DNA from 2 places in the Janthinobacterium svalbardense genome. Region 2 is predicted to be linked to the other one. Evidence: riboswitches for the same ligand, from Rfam matches in the RefSeq annotation. Region 2 holds a riboswitch; the other holds the start of a gene.
What was found. Region 2 has a riboswitch for thiamine pyrophosphate ahead of CNX70_RS20540 (TonB-dependent siderophore receptor). Riboswitches for the same ligand answer to the same signal wherever they lie in the genome.

Region 1 (5,068 bases), 2.8 Mb from region 2:
GCCGATTTTCACGGCATGAATCGCGACCTTGTCGATCAGCGCCTGCGCCTGCCGGCGCAGCAATTCCGGCGCCACAGCTTCGACAGCAAACACGCGGTCATTGTCCTGCACCGTCAGCGCCGTGATCACGGGCAAAGCATGCGCGCCCTGCGCCGCAATGGCCAGAATATCGGCGGCAAGGCCGGCGCCGCCCGAAGGGTCGAGGCCGGCAAACACCAGCACAGTGTGGCGCATCGGCACCATCACGCCAGGCGGCCCGCCATCGGCGACGAAGGCGAGGCGGCAAATTTGCGCGGCATGCGCCCCGCCAGGAACGCTTCGCGCCCGGCCCGCACGGCCAGCTTCATCGCACGCGCCATGCGCACGGGGTCGCGCGCGCCAGCAATGGCCGTATTCATCAGCACGCCATCGCAACCGAGTTCCATGGCAATGGCCGCGTCCGACGCCGTGCCCACGCCCGCATCCACCAGCACGGGGACTTTCGCCTGGTCGATGATCAGCGACAAATTCCACGGATTCAAAATGCCCATGCCCGAGCCGATCAAAGAGGCCAGCGGCATGACGGCCACGCAACCGATGTCTTCCAGAATCTTCGCCTGGATGGGATCGTCGCTGCAGTAGACCATCACGTCAAAACCGTCCTTGACCAGCGCTTCGGCCGCAATTAACGTTTCCGGCATGTGCGGAAACAGGGTCTTTTCGTCGCCCAATACTTCGAGCTTGACCAGATTGCGCCCGCCCAGCAGCTCGCGCGCCAGTTGCAGGGTGTAGACGGCATCTTTCGCGTTGTAGCAACCGGCCGTGTTCGGCAAAATCGTGTACTGGTCCGGCGGCACGAAGTCGAGCAGGCTGGGCGCGTTCGGGTCTTGCCCGATATTCACGCGCCGGATGGCCACCGTGATGATTTGCGCCTCTGCCGCGTCCGTCGCTTCGCGCGTCTGCGGCAAGTCCTTGTACTTGCCGCTACCGACCAGCAAGCGTGATTGATACTGTTTTCCTGCGATGGTCAGCAGGTCGTTGTTGTTATTACTTGTCATTGCTTTTTCCTTAGTCTAGCCGCCGCCGATGGCGCGGACTATCTCTACTTGATCCTGGCTTTGCAAGGTCTTGCCCGGCCACGCCTTGCGCGGCACGACGTTGCGGTTGACGGCCAGCGCCAGCGCCTGGTTTTCCAGCGACAGGGCGGCGATCAGTTGGTCCAGGGTTTGCCCCGGCGGCACCTGGTGTGGCGCGCCGTTGAGCGTGATGGATATCAATACAGGCATCACGCTCTCCTTCAGACCTTGCGGTACAGCTCGGCGCCGTTCTTGATGAATTCGATGGCTTTCACCTCCATGCCCTGCTGGAGCGCCTTGTCTTCCGCGATGCCCATGCCGGCCGCGTATTCGCGCACTTCCTGCGTGATCTTCATCGAGCAGAAATGCGGGCCGCACATGGAGCAGAAATGCGCCACCTTGGCCGAATCCTTGGGCAGGGTTTCGTCGTGGAATTCGCGCGCCTTGTCCGGGTCCAGGCCGATGTTGAACTGGTCGTCCCAGCGGAATTCGAAGCGGGCCTTCGACAGGGCGTTGTCGCGGATTTGCGCGCCCGGATGGCCTTTCGCCAGGTCGGCCGCGTGCGCCGCAATCTTGTAGGTGATGATGCCGTCCTTCACATCCGCCTTGTTGGGCAGGCCCAGGTGTTCCTTCGGCGTCACGTAGCACAGCATGGCCGTGCCATACCAGCCAATCATGGCCGCGCCGATGCCCGAGGTGATGTGGTCATAGCCGGGTGCGATGTCCGTGGTCAGCGGTCCCAGCGTGTAGAACGGCGCCTCACCGCACTGCTCCAGCTGCAAGTCCATGTTTTCCTTGATGAGCTGCATGGGCACATGGCCGGGGCCTTCGATCATCACCTGTACATCGTGCTTCCAGGCAACTTGCGTCAGCTCGCCCAGGGTTTTCAGTTCGCCCAGCTGCGCTTCGTCGTTGGCGTCGTAGATGGAACCGGGGCGCAAGCCGTCGCCCAGCGAAAACGAGACGTCATACGCCTTCATGATGTCGCAGATGTCTTCGAAATGCGTGTACAGGAACGATTCCTGGTGATGCGCCAGGCACCATTTCGCCATGATGGAGCCGCCGCGCGAGACGATGCCCGTCAGGCGCTTGGCCGTCATCGGCACGTAGCGCAGCAGCACGCCCGCGTGGATGGTGAAGTAGTCAACGCCCTGCTCCGCCTGCTCGATGAGGGTATCGCGGAAAATTTCCCACGTCAGATCTTCGGCCTTGCCATTCACCTTTTCCAGCGCCTGGTAGATGGGCACGGTACCGATGGGCACGGGGCTGTTGCGCACGATCCATTCGCGCGTTTCGTGGATATGTTTTCCCGTCGACAAGTCCATCACGTTATCGCCGCCCCAGCGGATGGCCCAGGTCATCTTTTCCACTTCCTCGCCGATGGAAGACGTGACGGCCGAATTGCCGATGTTGGCATTGATTTTCACCAGGAAATTGCGGCCGATGATCATCGGTTCCACTTCCGGGTGGTTGATGTTGGCGGGAATGATGGCGCGGCCGCGGGCGATTTCCTCGCGCACGAATTCCGGCGTGATCTCGGCCGGGATGCTGGCGCCAAACGACTGGCCCGGATGCTGGCGGCCCATCAGGTCGGCCAGGCGCTCGCCCATGGGACCGGAGGCTTGCAGTTCGCGCAAATACTCCTGGCGGCGCATGTTTTCGCGGATGGCGACGAACTCCATTTCCGGCGTGATGATGCCTTGGCGCGCATAGTGCATTTGCGTCACGTTCTTGCCGGCAATGGCGCGGCGCGGCTTGCGGTGCAAGTTAAAACGCAGCTCGGCCAGTTTCGGGTCCGCCAGGCGGGCGATGCCGTAGTCGGAGGTGGGGCCGGGCAATTCTTCCGTGTCGGCCCGCTCCATGATCCACGGCAGGCGCGGCGTGTCGAGGCCCGAGCGGATGTCGATCTGCACGTCCGGGTCCGTGTAGGGGCCGGAGGTGTCGTACACGTAGATCGGTGGATTCTTTTCGCCGCCGAACGACGCTTCCGTGTCGGACTGGCTGATTCTGCGCATGGGCACGCGGATGTCGGGGCGGCTGCCTTCGACATAGATCTTGCGCGAATTGGGCAGCGGCGCGATGGCGGCTTCGTCGACCGTGGCGGTGGCGGAGAGGAATTTCGGGTTGGCGTTCATTTTGGCTCCTTGGCTAGACTTGTTTTAAGCCTGGAGCCAGCTAAGGAGGTTCGGAATTGCGCACGCGGAAAGGCGGGGTGCGTTCATCCTAAAGCTTCCCTTCGCTGGCATTATCCAGATCAGGTTCGGAGGGTATTTCTCACCCGCGCTTGCACTGTGTTTCCACAGCGAAAGGCAGGACCCCTAGCGTTTGCCGCCTTGCGGCAGCGAGCCAATTATACGCGGTTCACGCCGCGTGGCCAGATGATTTCTTGCTTTGTCGTCTTGGTGCTTCGGCCTTACTTCTTCTTGCCCCAGCGCCAGGCAGTCGGTTCGCCCTTCAGCTGGCAGATAAAAATGAGCGCGGCAACGATGGCCACTTCATACACGATGTAGCCGACCAGCATGGTTTGCGGCGGGAACAGGAAGGCGCCGCAGGCGAACAGCGCCAGCGCGGCCAGGAACACCAGCCAGCCTTGCCAGGTGATGGGCAAGCCCCAGCCCCAGCCATAGGTCTTGGCGGGAAACCAGTAGGAGGGAGATTTGTCAGCCATGATGCTTTCCTTGAGGAGATGGATAGCAGCAAGTATAAATCAGGCGCTGCGATGGCGCTCCGTGACATCGAGGCCGATGCCGCGGTAGCCGATGAAGCGGCTGCCATTGTCGAACATCGGTTCGCCGCTGACCTGCAGATACTGCGTGCTGCCGTCGAGGTTGGCGCGGCTGTAGATGAAGTCGAGGAACGGTTCGCGCGCGGCTATTTTTGCGTCGAGCAAGGCGCGTTCAGCCGCGTTCCAGCGCTGCGGCTCTTCCTCGCTGCCGATGCCCAGCATTTCAGCCACGGGACCGGAAAAGCGCGTCAGGTTGCCCTGCGCATCCTGTTCCCAGTACCAGTCGGACGACAGTTCCGTGAAGCGCTGGAAGCGCGCTTCGCTTTCGCGCAGCTCCGCCGTGCGTTCTTCCACCATCTGTTCCAGCGACTTGTTGTATTCGGCCAGCTTCTGGTACAGCAAACGCACTTCCAGCATGTTGTGGATGCGTGTTTTGACTTCCACCAGGTCGAAAGGCTTGCTGACGAAGTCCTTGGCGCCAGCCTGCAGCGCGCGCAGCTTGTGGCCGGGCTGGGCCGTGATCACCAGCACCGGCAGATAGCTGCCCGCCTCGATGTCGCGCAAGCCTTCCATGACTTCGAAGCCATCCATTTCCGGCATCTGCAAGTCGAGCAGGATCAGGTCATAGCGGTGCTGCTGGTGCAGCGCGTGCACGGCTTGCGGGTCCATGGTGGAGGTGATGCGCGTATAGCCGGCGTTGCGCAGCACCTGTTCCAGCAGCATGACGTTGGCCTCCTGGTCATCGACGATGAGGATGCTGGCGTTCAGGATCTCGGTGGCTTGAAGCATGGCGGTATTCCTAAAATTAAATGCTGAATTAGCGTACTGTGTGAGTGTCGTCGGCCAGGCCGTGCGCGGCCGCATGGTGCAGGGCCACGTCGAGCGCATCCATGAATTCGACGACCTTGATGGGCTTGGTCAGGTAACGGAAGAAACCCGCTTCCAGGCCTTTCTCGATGTCGCGCGGCACGGCGTTGGCGGACAGGGCCATGACGGGAATATGGCTGGTGAGGGGATCATCATGCAAGATATTCAGGGCGCCATAGCCGCTGATGCCGGGCAGGTTGATATCCATCAAGATCACGTCCGGCTGGTAGGTGCGCGCCAGGTCGATGCCCAGGTGCGCATCGATGGCCGTCAGCAGTTTCAAGTCGCTGCGGCGGGCGATCAATTGCTCCACCAGCGCCAGGTTGGCGGGATTGTCTTCCACGTACAGCAAGGTGCGCTGGCTTTCCTGGTCTTCCTGCACCACCGGCAAGGCGACGCCCTGTTCCAGGTGCAGTTCGGG
Region 2 (5,068 bases):
ATGCCGTCGACTTGCCGACTGCGCAGGCGCGCCAGATGGACATGGAAAGCCTGGCGCGCCAGCTGCTGGGCAGCCAGCCGGGCTGGGCGCAGAGCCTGATGGTGCTGCGCGACGCCATCGTGGCGCGCTTCGGCATCCGGACGGCAAAGCAGATGGAAGCCAGGCCAGGCAAACGCATCGGCATCTTCCGCATCTTTGCCGTCAGCGACGACGAGATCATCTTGGGCGAGGATGACAGCCACCTGGACTTCCGCTTGGCGGTGCTGCGCAACCGCGACACGGGGAGGCATGGCCACGTGACCGTGGCCAGCGTCGTGCATTGCCACAATTGGGTGGGACGCGCCTACATTCTGCTGATTCGGCCTTTCCACAAGCTGATCGTGCAGCGTTCGCTGGCGCGCGCCGCCAAGGGCCGCTTTGCCTGAGGGGGAAGGGGCGTGACGGCGCGGGCAATCTTGCTTATTCATGGCCGGTATTGCATACTGCGCCACCAGCCTCATCACGATTCCCATGAACGATACGCTTCTCCTGCTGGGTTTTGCCACCACGCCGCTTGAACTGATTTCCTTTGTCCTGGCACTGACAACCGTTGCGCTGAACATCCGCCAGAACCACTGGGCGTGGCTGTTCGCCATCATTTCCTCGGCCGCCTACGGTTTCGTGTTTTTCGAGTCGCGCCTGTACGGCGACATGGCCTTGCAACTGCTGTTCATCAGCGTCTCGTTCTGGGGCTGGTACCAGTGGCTGCATCCGGCCAGCGGAGGCAAGACCCTGCCCGTGACGCGCCTCGATGGTCGCGGCTGGCTGGCCTGCGCCGCGGGCTGGCTGATCGGTTTCCTGCTGATTGCCTGGCTGCTGACGACGACGGACACGGACGTGCCGCATGCGGATGGTTTCCTCACGGCAGGTAGCCTGGTGGGGCAATTCCTGTTGTCGCGCAAGAAACTGGAAAACTGGATTGCCTGGATCGTCGTCGACGTGCTGTATGTCTGGCTGTACCTGCACAAGGGCCTGACCCTGACGGCCGTGCTGTATGGCTTCTTCGTCGTGATGGCCATCATCGGCTTGCTGGCGTGGAAAAAGTCGGCACCGGCCGCGCCCGATGCGATGGTCCTCAAGTGATGGCGCCTTGCGTGCGCGTGGCGATCCTGGGCGCGGAATCGTCGGGCAAGTCGACCCTGGCGGCCGCCCTGGCAGAGTGCTACGGCACCGTCTGGGTGCCGGAATACTTGCGCGAATTCGTGGCAACGCAGGGCAGGGTGCCCGTCGCGGCCGACCAGTATGGTATTGCGCGTACGCAAGTCGAACGCGAAGCGGCAGCCGCCGCGCAGGCGCGTCACTTCCTGTTTTGCGACACGACGCCCTTGATGACGGTGGTCTACAGCCGCCATTATTTTGATGGTGCGGACGCGCAGCTGGCGGCGCTGGCCGATGCCACGCAGTACGATGTGACGTTGGTGACGGCGCCCGACAGCCCGTGGGTGGCCGACGGCTTGCAGCGCGAGTCGGAAGCCGTGCGCCAGTTGATCTACCGCTACCTGCTCGACGAGCTCGACGCGCGCGGCATCGTCTACCACGTGCTGCGCGACAACCTGGAGGCGCGCCTGGAACAGGCGGCGCCTTTGCTGCTGCAGGCGCTCGCTGCAGCGCCTGCCATTTCCCTCAATTAAAAGTCAAACTGCGCCGACACCTTGAACGTGCGGCTGGCGCCCGGATACAGATAACCATCCGATTCCGGCGTCACGTCGCGCCAGTAGAACTTGTCGGCCACGTTGTTGACGGCGGCGCGCAGCACGGCTGTCTTGCCGGCGATGCGCGTGGCCCAGGCGGCGCCCAGGTTGAACACGTGGTATGACGGCACGAAAGTGGTGTTGTTGTACTCAAACGCTTTCTTGCTGGCATATTCCCAGCTGCCATTCACGCTCAAGCCCGCCACCTGTTGCACGGCATAATCCGCATGCACGGCAGCCTTGAACGCGGGCACGTTGGGTACGCGCTTGCCGTCGAGCGACGCTTCGCCTGTGTTCGATTGCTGGCTGTTCAGGGCCGTCAGCGAGACGCCCAGGTTCAGGTCGCGGGTCGCCTTGCCTTGCGCGGATAATTCCAGGCCACGGTGCTGCGCCTGGCCTTCACGCACGAAGTAGCCGGCGGCGTTCTGGAATTCCAGGCCCTTGCGGATCTGGAACAGGCTGGCTGCCAGCATGAAGTCCGGCGTCACATCCATCTTCACGCCCAATTCGATCTGCTTCGAGCGGCTGGGTGTCAGCTCTTCGTTGGCATTCATCGCCTTGCGGTCGGCCGTGCCGCCATGTTCCATGCCCTGCGAGTAGGCCGCATACACGGAGACATTGTCGATCGGGGTGTAGACGAGCGATACGTTGGGCAGCAGGAAGTCATGCTTGGCGCGGATTTCCTTGTCGGCCTTCAAGACATACTGGTAGCCGTCGACATTGATATGGCGCAAGCCGCCATGCAGCTTCCAGTTTTGGGCCAGGCTGACGATGTCCTGCACGAAGACGGAGTTTTCCGTATCCTTGCGCACCAGGCGCACGGGGCCCGTGACGCCGGGCGACGTGCCGACGATCTGCGGCTGATAGATGTTGCTCACGCCCACCCAGTCGTACACGTACAGGCCGGCGCGGTCCTTGCGGCGGAAGGTCGAGACGCCGGCCGTGAAGTCATGGCGCAGGGCGCCGGTGGCGAACTTGCCCTGGATCATGGCTTGTGCGCTCAGGGGCTTTTTCGTCTCGCCCAGGCTGCGGTAGTCGTACACGTCATAGTCGCCATTGCCGCAGAAGCCAGGGTACAGGTCTTGCCCGCTGCAACCATACGGGAAGGCTGTGTAGTCATCGCGCTTGAACGAGTGCTGGTTGGCCGACAGGGTGGCGTGCCAGTCGTCATTGAAGGCGTACTGGAAGCGCAGGCCGATGTTGCTGGTGACGGTTTCCACGGGGCGTGTCCACGGCTGCCGGTTGAGCATGGCATCGGCGCTGATGCCGGTCGGCAAGGTGGTGTTATTCAGCAGCTGGAAGCCGGGCGCCGTCGCCTGCGCCTTGTCCTGGTAGTCGGCATCGAGCTGCAGCAGCGCTTGCGGCGAGATTTGCCAGTCGAAGGCGCCGGAAATGAACTTGCGGTTGCCATCCGCACCCTTGATGTAGGAGCGCAGGCGCTCGGCTGCCACGTTGACACGGTAGCCGAAGCGCGTGTCTTCCAGGCGGCCGCCCAGGTCGACGGCACCGTACAGGGTGCCTCGTTCGCGCGTTTCCACGGTGACGGTGCGCAGCGGCGTGTTCGTCGGGCGCTTGACGATGAAGTCGATCACGCCACCCGGTGCGGCCACGCCTGCCTGCAAGCCGGCCAGGCCCTTCAGCACTTCGATGCGTTCCTTGTTTTCCAGCGGAATTTGCGTGTCTCCGGGAATGGCCACGCCATCCTTGCGGTAGCTGGAATTGTTGTCGAGCTTGAAGCCGCGGATGGAAAATTGCTCCGCATAGCCGACGGCGTTGTAGGCGTCGTTGATGCTGGTGTCGAGCTTGACGGCATCGCTGAGATTGCGGATTTGCAAGTCCTGCATGTCTTTTTGCGAAATGACGGTGACGGACGCGGGCGTCTGCAGCAGCGGCGCGTCGGCAAAGCCGCCCACGGAAGCGCGCTTGGCGGCCGGTGCCTTGCTGGCCGTGACGACGACTTCAGCCATGCTTGGCGTGTCGGCCGGCGCTTCGGCGCTGTCATTCGCGGCCAGGGCGGGCGCGGCAAATGCGTGCAGGATGGCCAGGGTCAAAACGGAAATAGATAAATTCGGTGTGGACATAGATTGCTCGTGGTTCAAGCCGTGTCTGGGAAAGAGCACGGCAGGCTGCTTGTTCGGCTGGCGCCAACGCAGGAGCTATCAAAGGAGGGAGGTACTTTGCGCTTTCCTTCGCTGGCATTATCCAGATCAGGTACGAAGGGTATCTCTCACCCGGATGACTGCTCCAGGACCCCTAGCGAAATGACAGCTTAGCATGAAGCACGGCCAGCTGTCCCGCTGGCTGACCGTTTTACAACAGTGTGGTGCGCATCTACAAACTGAGTTCGAGCACCTTGCGGCTGACGGCAGGCGTCACTTCGCGCTGTTCGCCCAGCGCCGTCATGCCGTGCGCTTCCAGGGCGGCGACGACGGCGTCCACGCTGGCATGGTTCAGGCCGTAGTCGGCCAGGCGCGTCTTGACGCCCATGTGGCGGAAGAAGAATTCCGTGCGTGCGATGGCTGCCTCGATGCGGCCATCCTCGTCGCCGCCATCGAGGCCCCAGACGCGGGCCGCGTATTGCAGCAGCTTGGCGCGCTTGGCCTGCTTGCGCACGCGCAGCATGCTGGGCAGGATGATGGCCAGCGTTTGCGCATGGTCGAGCTCGTACAGGGCCGTCAATTCGTGGCCGATGGCGTGCGTGGACCAGTCCTGCGGCACGCCCACGCCGATCAGGCCGTTCAAGGCCAGGGTGGCACTCCACATCACGTTGGCGCGCACGTCATAGTCGTCCGGGTGCGACAGGGCTTTCGGGCCTTCCTCGATCAGGGTCAGCAGGATGCCTTCGGCGAAGCGGTCCTGCACTGACGCGTTCACGGGGGTGGTCAGATACTGTTCCATCACATGCGCAAACGCATCGACGACGCCATTGCCCACCTGGCGCAGCGGCAAGGTGAACGTTTTCGACGGGTCCAGTACGGAGAACTTCGGATACACCTTGCGGCTCATGAACGAGCGCTTTTCCTGCGTGGCCTTGCGCGTGATCACGGCCGAGCCATTCATTTCGGAACCCGTGGCCGGCAACGTGAGCACTGTGCCGAAGGGCAGGGCGGCCTCGACGATCTTGCCGCCTTTCGCCAGGATGTCCCACGCCTCGCCCTCGTGCAGGGCGGCGGCGGCGATGAACTTGGTGCCATCGACCACGGAGCCGCCGCCGACGGCCAGCAGGAAATCGATGCGCTCGCTTTTTACGAGGGCCACGGCCTGCATCAGGGTTTCATAGCTGGGATTGGGTTCGATGCCGGCAAATTCCAGCACCGTGTGGCCGGCCAGCGCCGCCC

Region 1: linked by a shared signal. The riboswitch ahead of thiC (phosphomethylpyrimidine synthase ThiC) and the one ahead of CNX70_RS20540 (TonB-dependent siderophore receptor) in region 2 are both predicted to bind thiamine pyrophosphate.

What each region holds. Positions count from the first base shown of each region.
Region 1 covers NZ_CP023422.1:1,166,990-1,172,057, reverse strand. The annotation lists gene CNX70_RS05155 (hydroxymethylpyrimidine/phosphomethylpyrimidine kinase) at 1-234, opposite strand, end outside; gene CNX70_RS05150 (thiazole synthase) at 243-1,037, opposite strand; gene thiS (sulfur carrier protein ThiS) at 1,053-1,256, opposite strand; gene thiC (phosphomethylpyrimidine synthase ThiC) at 1,277-3,190, opposite strand; TPP riboswitch at 3,270-3,385, opposite strand; gene CNX70_RS05135 (hypothetical protein) at 3,469-3,723, opposite strand; gene CNX70_RS05130 (response regulator) at 3,763-4,569, opposite strand; gene CNX70_RS05125 (PAS domain-containing hybrid sensor histidine kinase/response regulator) at 4,598-5,068, opposite strand, start outside.
Region 2 covers NZ_CP023422.1:4,637,965-4,643,032, reverse strand. The annotation lists gene CNX70_RS20555 (DUF2867 domain-containing protein) at 1-425, shown strand, start outside; gene pnuC (nicotinamide riboside transporter PnuC) at 511-1,122, shown strand; gene CNX70_RS20545 (AAA family ATPase) at 1,122-1,670, shown strand; gene CNX70_RS20540 (TonB-dependent siderophore receptor) at 1,667-3,811, opposite strand; TPP riboswitch at 3,898-3,995, opposite strand; gene CNX70_RS20535 (iron-containing alcohol dehydrogenase) at 4,062-5,068, opposite strand, start outside.